One region of the Paenibacillus odorifer genome, then DNA from elsewhere that is predicted to be linked to it. Evidence: predicted binding sites of a transcription regulator. Region 1 holds the regulator's gene; each other region holds the start of a gene.
The links. The regulator Rex, encoded in region 1, represses fermentation and respiration genes when NADH is low (regulators of the CRP and FNR family bind a similar motif). The targets are predictions, from matches to a motif close to TTGTGAAATATTTCACAA.
Positions count from the first base shown of each region.

Region 1 (3,219 bases):
GGGGCGGTGATTTCTGGGAGACGGTGGCAAGCGATACCGATTCCTGTCTGGGCCGTTCCTGCCCGTGGTTCCGCAAATGCTATTATCATAGGGCCAAGCATGAAGCTGGGATTGCTGACGTGGTTATTACGAACCATTCCAAGCTATTCGCAGATGTTAAAGCTGGGCACCAGCTGCTTCCGGCTTACGAGCATCTTGTAATTGATGAAGCACATCATTTAGAAGATGTGGCTGGTAAACATCTTGGCATGCATATGAAGCATTTCACTGTGGCACACACGTTATCGCGACTGTATAAAGATAGCCGAAACGGACAGCTTCCTGCTCTGCGCCAGATCTTACAGTCGTCAGGCAGTGAAGAGGCTTCAGAATGGAGCGGAGTCATCGATCGGATCTACCCGGATCTGCTTACCGTCAAAGAAACCTGGGATGCACTCAGCGACAAGCTGTTCAGCCTTTTGCCGGAACGCAGTGATGCAGCAGCAGGGGAAGCGGGGCAACTGGTTATGCGTTTGCTTCCTGCCCGTAAGCCGAAGGATTGGGATGAATTAGTTGCGCTTGAGAACACTATGAATCTGACGTTAAGCGCCATCATCCGTAAGGGTGATAAAATGCTTAATGAGATGCGTGACCAGGAAAGCCAATCCTCAGCAGACAGTCTTGTTACTGATATTAGCGGTTTATTTAAGGATTTGGCTTCCATACGTGAGCAAGTAAGATTCTTTATGGGGCTGAATGACGATAATGTAGTATATTGGCTGGAGGCAAATGGAAATTACCGCAGCAAATCACTGCAGATGTATGCCGTCCCTGTGGATGTTAGCAGCCAGCTTAAAGAGTTGTTCTTCGATAAGAAAAAAAGCATCGTGCTTACCTCGGCGACGCTGTCTGTAGATAAATCTTTTCAGTTTATGATTGATAATCTCGGACTTAACGAAGCTGCGGAAGAGGGACGTCTAATGACCTCACTCCTTCCATCTCCCTTTAAGTATCGCGAGCAGGCGCTGCTAGTTATACCGCGTGATTTTCCTAGTGTGAAGGGCAGTGTGGGCGATGCTCGATTTGTCGATACACTCGTACAGTCGTTAGCAGAAGCTGCCAAAACAACACGTGGGCGGATGCTGGTTCTGTTTACTTCTTATAAAATGCTGCGTCAGGTATATGATCCGCTTAAAGAGGCTTTGGCCTCACAAGAGATTACGGTGCTTGGTCAAGGCGTGGAAGGTGGCAGCCGGAGCAAGCTGATCCGCCGCTTTCAGGACAGTGCAGCATCCGTTCTGCTGGGGACGAGCAGCTTCTGGGAAGGTGTAGATATTCCAGGTGAAGCACTGACTTGCCTGGCCATCGTGAGACTTCCGTTTCAACCGCCGAATCACCCGTTGGCGGAAGCGAAGTCGGAGTTATTGCAGGCTCAGAAGAAGAATCCATTCATGAAATTGTCTGTTCCTCAAGCGGTTATTCGTTTTAAGCAGGGATTCGGAAGACTGGTTCGCACGGCGCAGGATCGCGGAATAGTTATTGTTTATGATACAAGGGTTATTGAATCTCATTACGGGAAGTATTTCCTTTATTCATTGCCTGGTCCCAAAATGGAGCATATGCTGACTGATCAAATGGTCCCCCGCATAGCGGAATGGCTAGAGGATGGCGGCGCTTCTTAAAATGCTCGTCTTCAGTTTAGCTCCTCCTTATCCTTAAGGGCGGTAAGTTACAGTACCGCCCTTAATAAGGAGAGGTATACGTTAGAATATGGATTTTCACAAGAACATTACTATTTTTAGGAGGAAAAATATGAAATCGGATAAAATATCAGAAGCCGTTGTTCGCAGACTACCTGTGTATTTGCGTTTTTTGAATGATCTCCAGAATCGCGAAATATTAACAGTTTCCTCTCAGGAACTTGGACAAAAGCTTGATCTTAATCCCGCACAGATTCGTAAGGATTTAGCGTATTTTGGTGACTTCGGCAGAAAAGGTATCGGCTATGATGTAACGTATCTTATTGAGAAAATCCGTCATATTCTGAAGCTGGATCAACAGCTTAATGTAGCTTTAGTAGGGGCAGGTAATCTCGGACATGCCTTGTCTAATTACAATGCATATCTCAAAGATACTATGAAAATCACGGCTATATTTGATTCGTACGCTCCTAAGGTTGGACGTAAGATCAACTCCCTTACTGTGCAACCGATGGATGAACTAGGCAGCACGATTCGTGAGCAAGGTATTCGCATTGCCATTATTACCGTACCTGATTCAGAAGCTCAAAATGTAGCAGATATTCTCATTTCTTCTGGGATTGAAGCAATTTTGAACTTTGCCCCTGTGATTCTGAAGACACCACCGAATATCCGGGTGCATGCAGCTGATTTTACAACTGATCTGCAAAGTCTTGCTTATTACTTGCGGGATGGAAAGGAAGAAAGCGAACATGAACAACAATAAAACGATAATTAAGGGCGGGTATTTTCTGACTCCGGGAACGGATGAGCCGGTTCTGAGTGGATATATGACTATTGAAGATGATTTAATCACTTACATAGGAAAAGAAGAGCCTCAGATGGAAGCTGGAGTGCAAGTGGTTGATGGCAGCCGTCTGCTGTTCATGCCTGGACTTGTAAACACACATGGTCATGCGGCGATGTCTTTGCTGCGTGGATATGGAGATGATTTAGCGCTACAAGTGTGGCTTCAGGAGAAAATGTGGCCGATGGAGGAAAAGTTCACCGGTGATGATGTATACTGGGGAACCTCCTTATCTGTATTGGAAATGCTGAAGGGTGGAACTACGACCTTCCTCGATATGTATGATCACATGGACCGAGTAGCTGAGGTAGCTGAGTTATCAGGTATCCGTTCCGTATTGATGCGTGGTGTGATCGGGTTATGTCCAGAGGATGTACAGAATCACAAGCTTGCGGAAGCGATTTCTTTTGCCCGTAACTGGCATGGAAAGGCTGACGGTAGAATTACTACTATGATCTCACCGCACGCCCCTTATACTTGCCCTCCGGACTTCCTGGTTAAGTTCGTGCAGGCAGCGCATGATCTGGATTTACCGATGCATACGCATATGTCCGAAACGAAACGTGAAGTGGAACAAAATGTGGCGGATTACGGGTTGCGTCCTGTAGCTCACTTAGAGAATCTTGGAATGTTCACACGTCCCTCGATAGTTGCACATGGTGTTCATTTAAATGATGAAGAGATTGAGATCTT
Region 1 covers NZ_CP009428.1:4,563,891-4,567,109, reverse strand. Annotated here, with positions in the region: gene dinG (ATP-dependent DNA helicase DinG) at 1-1,661, shown strand, start outside; gene PODO_RS19895 (redox-sensing transcriptional repressor Rex) at 1,792-2,445, shown strand; gene PODO_RS19890 (amidohydrolase) at 2,432-3,219, shown strand, end outside.

Region 2 (3,219 bases), 3.0 Mb from region 1:
CTCATGAATCAGTCTGAGTTCCATCTCCTTTCGGTCCTGCTCCACAGCGTATAATTGAACAAGCATGTCATTGAAGCTTCGTCCAAGATCGCCGATCTCATCCGAGCGCGTAACATCTGCTCGTATGGTTTGGTTGCCGTTCTGCACATTTTCCATTACCTGGCGAAGCGACTGAATTGGACGAATAATGGAAGAAGCAAGCAGCATCAGAAAGACGATAAACGCACTACCGATAAGAACGCCTACCAGCAATGCAGTCCGCTGGGTTTTGATCACCGCTAGCGATAGACTTGAATTCGGTACTTCGAGTACTAGCTTCCAGCCTTCCACATTTTGAATTGGAGCCTCAAATACACTCATGTTCTTCTTATCTGCTGCCTCCTCCGCTCCATCTTCTTCACCCAGCTCTCTGCAATCGACGATAAGCTGGCCTGACTGGTCATATAGCATTACATCTTGAGCAATCTCCTTCATCTTCTTGACGGAGACGGCTGCGGCAATATAAGCTACCTCATCATTCACCGATGGATTCACGCGATAAAGAATGACGACGATTTCGGCTGCATTCGCTTTGGATACGATCGGATTGCTCACCACATAATTGGAATCTGAATTCAGCAGTTTTCGATAGTAGGGTCGGTTTAGTATCGAAAAAGGCTTGTCCCTTGCTGACCAGGAATTTCCGTGAATATCCACCACACGTATGGATTCGTACTCTACTTGCTTCTTCGCCTCGAACTTATCGAACTCTTGCAGCAATTCATCTCGTGTCCACTGATGGTCCGAAGCTAGAGAAGCAAGCATGTCTATCTCTCCAATGCGCTGATTAAACCAATAATCAATCTGGTCGCTGCGTGCAGTAACCACTTGCTGCGTTAAGTTCTTATTCAAAGGGACAACCGTATGGTTCATCTCCAAATATATTGTTACAAGCAATGCAACGAACAGCAGCAAGAAGCAGCCTCCTGCGATTAACGTGATTTTTAAGTGAATTGATTTCATTGTAATCATAGCCCTTCACAATATCCGTCTCTTACATGCCCGAAAAAGACAAAAAAACACTAATCTGTGCAAATACATAATGCTGTACTAAATCTATAATAGGTCTTGTGCATATTTTCACATGAAATAACATTCATGTCTAGGCTAGAGATAAAGGATTTGCCTAGCAAATCCTCCTCTCCCTAGGGTATGTAACCAATTCACAACAGAATGAAGGAGATATTATGCGAACTCACACGAAAAAGCTGTTATCTATTCTACTAGTCCTCAGTCTTATGTTCACGCTTGCTGCTTGCGGCAGTAAAGATGCAGAGCCCGCTGCAGATGCAAACGGAGTTCAAGTCTTTGAAGGAGTTGGGCAAGGTAAACATGGCGATATTAAAGTACAAGTCTCCTTATTAGATAACAAGATCACTGACATTAAAGTGACAGAGCATAAGGAAAATGAAGTACTTGCAGAACCTGTTTATACGCAGCTCAAGCAAGATGTCATGGCAACTAACAGCGCAAAAGTTGATGCCATTAGCGGATCTACAGTTACAAGCAAAGGATATCTCGAAGCCATTCAAGATGCCATTACGAAGTCTGGACTTACCCTTGTCGCTGGCGCTGCAGTCAGTGGAAGCAAAGACAAAGAAGAAGTCGAGCAAACCTATGATGTTGTCGTCATCGGTGCCGGGGGTGCTGGCTTTAGTGCGGCTATCGAAGCGAAGAGCGCTGGAGCTAATGTAGTTCTGCTCGAGAAAATGCCAGCTGTTGGCGGCAACACATTGATCTCCGGTGGTGAGATGAATGCGCCGGACAACTGGGTTGAACGTGCTCTTGGCATCACTGATGACACGGCTGACTTGTTCTATGATGATACGATGAAAGGCGGAGACAACCTCGGGGATCCAAAGATGGTTCGTATTCTTGCCGACAATGCTCTAGCATCTGCCGAATGGCTGCGCGATGATATCAAGGTAGAGTTCTTACCTGATCATCTGTTCCAATTTGGAGGCCATTCCAGAAAACGTGCGTTGATTCCTGTAGGTCATACAGGTGTTGAATTGATTACTAAGTTAAAAGCCAAAACAGACGCTGATCAAATCACGATCAAAACGAATATGAAAGCCGAAACCTTGCTGAAGGACGAAAGCGGCAAAATAACAGGTGTAACTGCGACTTCGGGTACTGGCGACAAGATCACATTCCATGCGAACAAAGGCGTCATCATCGCTACCGGTGGTTTTGGATCCAATGTAGAGATGCGTAAAAAGTATAACCCTAAAATGGATGAAAAATATATGTCTACCGATACACCAGGATCTACAGGTGACGGTATCGTTATGGCAGAAACGATTGGCGCCAAACTGACAAACATGGAGAGTATTCAAACGTATCCAATCTGTAATCCTGAGACAGGTGTTATTTCCCTTGTTGCAGATTCCCGCTTCGATGGTGCGATCCTGATTAACCAAGAAGGCAAGCGCTTCGTTGAGGAATTAGAACGTCGAGACGTTATTTCTAAAGCAATTCTTGCCCAAACGGGCGGATATACGTATCAATTATGGAACCAAGGTATTGAGGATATCGGTAAAACGATAGAAGTTCATCAAGACGAATACGATCAACTCGTTAAACAAGGCTTGCTCTTTAAAGCCGATACGATTGAGGAGGCAGCTGATTTCTTCAAAATCGACGTGAACACTTTGAAAGAAACGATTAATAAAGTAAATGATTATGCGAAAACAGGTAAAGACCTTGATTTCAAACATCGCGGTGGATTGAAATCTCTTGAAAAAGGCCCTTACTACATCGAAAAAGCTGTACCCTCCGTTCACCATACAATGGGCGGCTTGGTGATCGACGAGAAGACTCGCGTATTGAATGAAAAAGGCGAAGTCATCCCTGGGTTGTTCGCTGCAGGTGAAGTAACAGGGGTCATTCATGGTGCAAACCGTCTTGGCGGTAATGCCATCGCTGATATCTTCACATTCGGCCGGATTGCAGGCAAACAAGTTGTAGCAGAGTAATCTTATTTTTTGTGTAACTGCTCTATTAATAAGGTAGACTTAAAAACGTGCAAGATAACTTGTAGAGTGCCGGTTGACTGCTAACTTTCAAGCTGCCCTCTATGACATAGCAAACCGCCCTGTTAGCAACATTGCGAACAGGGCGGTTTATTATGGTGGAGTCTAGGGGCTACGCTCGTCTAACTCGCGGCTCTTTTATCGT
Region 2 covers NZ_CP009428.1:779,345-782,563, reverse strand. Annotated here, with positions in the region: gene PODO_RS29830 (histidine kinase) at 1-1,002, opposite strand, end outside; gene PODO_RS03380 (flavocytochrome c) at 1,227-3,017, shown strand.
Region 2: a site for Rex is predicted at 1,108-1,125, ahead of PODO_RS03380 (flavocytochrome c). Genes of this name have one in related genera too.

Region 3 (3,219 bases), 1.0 Mb from region 1:
ATGTCAGAAATGAGCCGCTAATGAACAAAACGGACACAATTGCCAGTCCAACGATACTCCACGATAACGGATTGGTGAACAGCGCCCAGTAATCCAGAGAAACCGTCTCCCCCTGCTTCACGATAAAGCTGCCTTCAGACAAAGTTAGCGCCACTGACAACGATGCTGGAATAAGCAAACCTGTAGCTCCGTACAAAAAAAGATATACTATGTTTTTCTTGGAACCGTAATTTTCAAAAGCATAGAATGAACCGCGAATCGCAAGAAGAATCAATGCAATGCTTCCCGGAACAAGTAGCGCGGAGCCATAATAATAGGCTGTGTCCGGAAAAAAACCGACGATGCCAATGTAGAAAAAGATAAAAAATACATTTGTAATTTCCCAAACGGGTGATAAATAACGCGAAATCAGACGATTAATGAGATGATCCTGCTTCGTTAAACGGGCATAAAAGGCGAAGAAGCCCGCTCCGAAATCAATGGAAGCTATAATTAAATAGCCGTACAAAAACAGCCAGAGCACCGAGATGCCAATCAATTCGTAACTCATCATTCAGTGCCCCCCTTTTCCGTAGATTGATTAGGATGATCCTTCATCCATTTCTCCATCTCAGCTTCTGCTGGATTATTGTTGAACAAGCGTCTTAGCACGATTACACACATACTGCCGAGAACGATGTACAAGAGCAATAAGGCGAAGAATATAATTCTTACATTCGGTGAAGACGTGGCCGCCTCCTCAACACGCATATATCCACGGATAATCCACGGCTGTCGGCCAACCTCTGCATAAAACCAGCCCAGCTCAACAGCCAGAAAAGCGAGGGGGGCGCTCAGTGCGATGATGCGAAGCATCCACTTGTTAAGCTCATTACGCTTTTTCCAGAACACAAACAGAAAATATAGGAACGAAATCGCGAGCAGAGTAAATCCGATTCCGACCATTAAATCAAACAGATAATGAACGAGAAGTGGTGGCCATTCTTCCTTGGGGAATTCCTCGAGCCCCGTCACCTCTGCATTAAAGTCTCCAAAGGCCAGGAAGCTGAGCAGCTTCGGAAGATGAAGAGCCCCTAGAACTTCATGCTCTGCATTCAGCCATCCCAATAGAACCAAATCCACCCTGCTACTCGTCTCAAAATGCCACTCTGCCGCTGCAAGCTTCTCTGGCTGATGCTCGGCCAAAAACTTGGCGGACACATCACCGGCTAACGTGTTCAGCAAACCGAATAGTAAAACGACCGCCATCATGAGATTTAAAGATTTTTTGTGGTATGCGGACACACCTTTTCTCAGCATCGCGAAGGCTGCAATCCCGGCTAACAAGGCAGCTCCTGTTAAATAGGCCGAGCTTAATACATGGAACACTTTGGAGAACGTCGCCGTATTCAGCATCGCTTGCACCGGGTTAATCGCTGTGAATTGGCCTGCTTCCATGACAAAGCCTTCAGGCTGGTTCATGAATCCGTTCACCGTCGTAATAAAAACGGCAGACATGCCTGCCCCGGCGACAATCGGTATCGTCAGCAGCCAATGGGTATATGGATTTTTGAACCGATCCCACGTATACAAATAAATGCCCAGGAAGATAGCCTCGAAAAAGAACGCGAACACCTCCATGAATAACGGAAGTGCAATGACATTCCCAGCCAGTTTCATAAAATTCGGCCATACCAGGGCCAGCTGTAGTGAAATCGCTGTACCGGTCACAACACCAACCGCCACAGAAATGACAAATCCTCGAGACCACCTCTTTGCCATAAGTGTATAATGGGGGTCTTTCTTCCGGATCCCGATGAACTCTGCTATAGCGATCATTAGCGGTATACCGACGCCAATCGTCGCAAAAATAACGTGGAATCCGAGAGTCAAGCCTGTCACTAGCCTGCTCCATAGCACCGTATCAATTGCCATTCTTTACTGCTCCCTTCAAAACTCTGTTCATTTTTCGTCTTAAGTTGATACTTATGATTAGGCCCGCTAACTGTAGGCTGCATTCAATATCAGGTTTAGCAAGGCTCAGCGACATCGTTTCCTGTTCGTTTTAGTATGACATTCCTCGTTCTTTGCTATGTAAAAAGAGAAATATTTCACAAAGCAAGAGTTGGCGAACCTGATTTACCTGTTACTGAGCAGTCAAATTAATAACGTGGCCTAATAATTAAAGTTATCTTATCTTAAATTTTAAGTATTTCAATCATCGACATCTCTTAATCCCTAAACGTTCAAGAAAGGGACAAATCTTTCTAACAACTCAGTGAATAACACAAAAAGCACCCGAAGGAGCTATTGATTGATTAGCGTATATGTGATGTCACAAGTTTCCTCCTACTTCGATGCTAACAAAAAAACGAAATTTTCTGATTTTAAGCCGTAATATACCCCCTTTTTGCAACAAAAAAACACTGACTTAAATCATCAGTGTTTTTGAATTCAAGCTAATGTCATCTTCGTCATGACAAATCTTGAACTGCCACTATCATTTAGTACGACCGTAGAAAAAAGAATACCCATCTGACTTCCCAAGCTTAGTTGTCTCCGTTCCGTCCACTAGCTTGACCGCTTTCAGCAACGATACAATTTGCGTATGCATTAGCTTTGCATCAAATTTGTCCATCTCTCTGTTGTCACTATCCACGAGCAGATAGTCGGGCATTGGAATGAATCCAATCACCGGTATCCCTGCTTCAAATAAGGGCTGACTCTCTCCAAACTCAAACTTGTTATGTCCACGCAATAATACAGTACGTGTGCTATCTGTCTTTTCAATAGCCTTCAGCCAAATGGCTGCCATCATTTCATTGCCTGCATACGTATATTCTGTACTTATTTGTCCAGTTGGACCATAGTGACCCGTATCATCGTCCTTCCACTCCATGCTGCCTAAATGCTCAACCGTAATTCCAGCTACAGCTTTTAAATGGCCATTCTTGCCATCCCAGAGCTCTCGATGCCCCTCCATCCAGGTGGAAGTTGCCTGAGAGGACCCTTTGAACTCCGGTAATCTAAAATGCCCTGTCACAAAAGCGAAAATCATCGTACGTTCCGGCTGCTCCTGCTGTAAGTAACGAATCATAGACAGCATACCCACAGCGCCATTCTCCTCCACTACATTTATCCCATCCGTATGGGTATTTACGATAATCGCTTCGTCTTTATTCTTACCGTCAATCTTCACATAAAAGGATTCTGTTGGGGCATCTTTTTGTATTTCCGCTT
Region 3 covers NZ_CP009428.1:3,536,596-3,539,814, reverse strand. Annotated here, with positions in the region: gene PODO_RS15340 (cytochrome d ubiquinol oxidase subunit II) at 1-553, opposite strand, end outside; gene PODO_RS15335 (cytochrome ubiquinol oxidase subunit I) at 550-1,914, opposite strand; gene PODO_RS15330 (zinc-binding metallopeptidase family protein) at 2,480-3,219, opposite strand, start outside.
Region 3: a site for Rex is predicted at 2,079-2,096, ahead of PODO_RS15335 (cytochrome ubiquinol oxidase subunit I). Genes of this name have one in related genera too.

Region 4 (3,219 bases), 280 kb from region 1:
GATGGAGAACGTGTTAGAGATACCATCTTGTGCATCGGAGTAAGGCAGTTTAGCTACAGAGTTCAGGGAAGCCAAGGCGCCTTTCTTGTCACGTCCGTGCATTGGGTTAGCACCCGGTGCGAAAGGTTCACCTTTCTTACGTCCGTCAGGTGTAGTACCTGTCTTCTTACCGTACACTACATTCGAAGTAATGGTCAGTACCGATTGAGTTGGCACAGAATCACGATATGTTTTGTTTTTACGGATCATAGTCATGAAGGTTTCAACCAATTCTACTGCGATGCTGTCTACAGCATCGTCATTGTTACCGTAGCAAGGGAATTCGCCTTCGGTTTCGAAGTCGATCGCAATACCTTGTTCGTTACGAATAGGTTTTACTTTGGCGTATTTAATTGCGCTTAGTGAGTCAGCTGCAACGGACAGCCCAGCAATACCACAAGCCATCGTACGCAGAATGTCACGGTCATGCAGCGCCATTTCGATACGTTCGTAAGAATATTTGTCATGCATATAGTGAATGATGTTCAAAGTGTTAACATAAGTTTTAGCCAACCACTCCATCATCGGTTTGAAACGTTTCATTACTTCGTCATAATCCAGATATTCAGAAGTGATCGCTGGGAATTCCGGTCCAACTTGTGCTCCGGATTTTTCGTCTATACCACCATTGATAGCATACAGCAATGCTTTTGCCAGGTTGGCACGAGCGCCGAAGAACTGCATTTGTTTACCGATACGCATTGGAGATACGCAGCAAGCAATCGCATAATCTTCACCCCAGTATGGACGCATTACATCGTCATTTTCATACTGAATTGCACTAGTTTCAATGGAAACCTTAGCACAATATTTTTTGAAGGCTTCAGGCAATTTTTCGGACCACAGTACAGTTAAGTTTGGTTCCGGAGCTGGACCCAAGTTGTACAGGGTGTTCAAGAAACGGAAGCTGTTCTTGGTAACACGAGTTGTTCCGTCTTCAGCCATACCACCGATGGATTCAGTTACCCATGTTGGGTCACCGGAGAACAGATCATTATAGTCAGGTGTACGCAAGAATTTCACGATACGCAGTTTCATTACGAAATGATCGACGATTTCTTGTACTTGTTCTTCAGTCAAAGTACCTTCAGCAATATCGCGTTCTGCATAGATGTCCAAGAAAGAGGACACACGGCCTAGGGACATCGCTGCACCATTTTGCTCTTTAACTGCTGCAAGATACCCGAAGTATACCCATTGAGTAGCTTCTTTGAAGTTGGTCGCTGGTCTGGAAATATCCATACCATGAGCGGCTGCCATTTCTTTCAATTCGCCAAGTGCACGAATTTGCTCGGACAGCTCTTCACGCAAACGAATAATATCTTCAGTCATGGAATCAACTTCAAGCTCAGTTTGTTGTTGTTTTTTGTCTTTAATGAGGAAATCAATACCGTACAGAGCAATGCGGCGGTAGTCGCCGATGATGCGTCCGCGGCCGTAAGCATCAGGAAGACCTGTAATTACGCCGGATTTACGCACAGCTCTCATGTCTGGTGTATATGCATCAAATACGCCTTGGTTATGCGTTTTGCGAATGTTCGTAAACATGTCAACGATGTTTTGTGGAAGCTCGAAGCCGTAAGCCTTCGTAGCATCAACCATCATCTTGATCCCGCCAAATGGCTGGATGGAACGTTTGAAAGGAGCGTCAGTCTGTACGCCTACAATTTGTTCCTTGTCTTTGTCAATGTAGCCTGGAGCATGTGAAGTGATTGTGGAGACAGTATCTAGGGAAACATCCCATACGCCGCCTCTTTCTCTTTCTTCCTTACTCAATTGGGAAATAATCTTCCATAGTTCAGTTGTGTTACTAGTAGGTCCTACGAGGAATTCTTCGTTTCCTTCATAAGGCTTAATGTTACTTGCGATAAAGTTGTTAACGTCAACTTTTCTGGACCATTTACCTTTTGTAAAACTTCTCCAACCGGATTTCACTTCTTGTACATCTTTTTCAATCACCGACATGCTAAATCCCTCCATCTATATTTATAATATTTGTAGAGATCGCGGGCTTGAAGGTTGATCCCGTGTCTCGTGATCCCAAGAAAGATATGGTTGTTCGAAAATTCACAATCATTGTTCCATGTATGGGACCGTTGTTTATATAAACATTTTAGTTTATTTTCTATAAATAGACTGTGACAAATATCACCTTTCCGGTGATATTTGTCACTTATATCTAGTCCACAACCATCCTATTATCTACTTAACCAAATATTAATTATCAAATCTTCCGTAGAAAGCATTACGGTACACATCTGCAAGTTCAGATACCAGTGGCAGCTTAGGATTGGCAGTTGTACATTGATCTTCAAATGCACGGTCAGCCAAGTAATCTACACGGGATTCAAAATCCTTAGGATCAAAGCCCAGTTGTTGGAAGGATTCTTCGATACCCAGTTTTTTGTTCATATCGCGAATAGCATTGATCAGGCTAGTTACACCTTCTTCAGTTGTGCGAGCTGGCAATCCCAGAATACGGGCGATTTCTGCATAACGCTCGTCAGCTACGAAGTGTGAATATTTAGGGAACGAAGCGAACTTCGTAGGTTTCTTAGCATTGTAACGAATAACGTGTGGCATAAGGATCGCATTAGTACGACCGTGAGCAGTGTGATATTGACCGCCCCATTTATGCGCTAAACTGTGGTTAATACCCAGGAAAGCATTAGCAAAGGCCATACCAGCAAGTGTTGATGCGTTATGCATTTTCTCACGGGCAACTCTGTCGCCTTCAAGCGCCGATTTTTCAAGGTATTGGAATACCAATTGGATTGCTTTAATTGCCAGACCATCAGTGTAGTCACTCGCCATAACTGATACATAAGCTTCGATGGCATGTGTCAATACGTCCATACCTGTATCAGCTACAGCAGTTTTTGGCAAGCTATATACGAACTCTGGATCAATGATAGCTACGTCTGGAGTTAGCTCGTAGTCAGCCAAAGGATATTTAGTGTGTTGTTCAGTTGTTTTATCGGTAATAACTGCGAAAGATGTTACTTCCGAACCCGTACCCGAAGTAGTTGGAATCGCTACAAACTTAGCTTTGTTTCCAAGTTTAGGGAATTTGTAAACCCGTTTACGGATATCCATGAATTTTTGTTTCAGACCGTTAAAGTCTGCGTCTGGATGTTCATAGAATAACCACATTCCTTTTGCAGCATCCATTGGGGAACC
Region 4 covers NZ_CP009428.1:4,841,735-4,844,953, forward strand. Annotated here, with positions in the region: gene pflB (formate C-acetyltransferase) at 1-2,004, opposite strand, end outside; gene adhE (bifunctional acetaldehyde-CoA/alcohol dehydrogenase) at 2,257-3,219, opposite strand, start outside.
Region 4: a site for Rex is predicted at 2,095-2,112, ahead of pflB (formate C-acetyltransferase). Genes of this name have one in related genera too.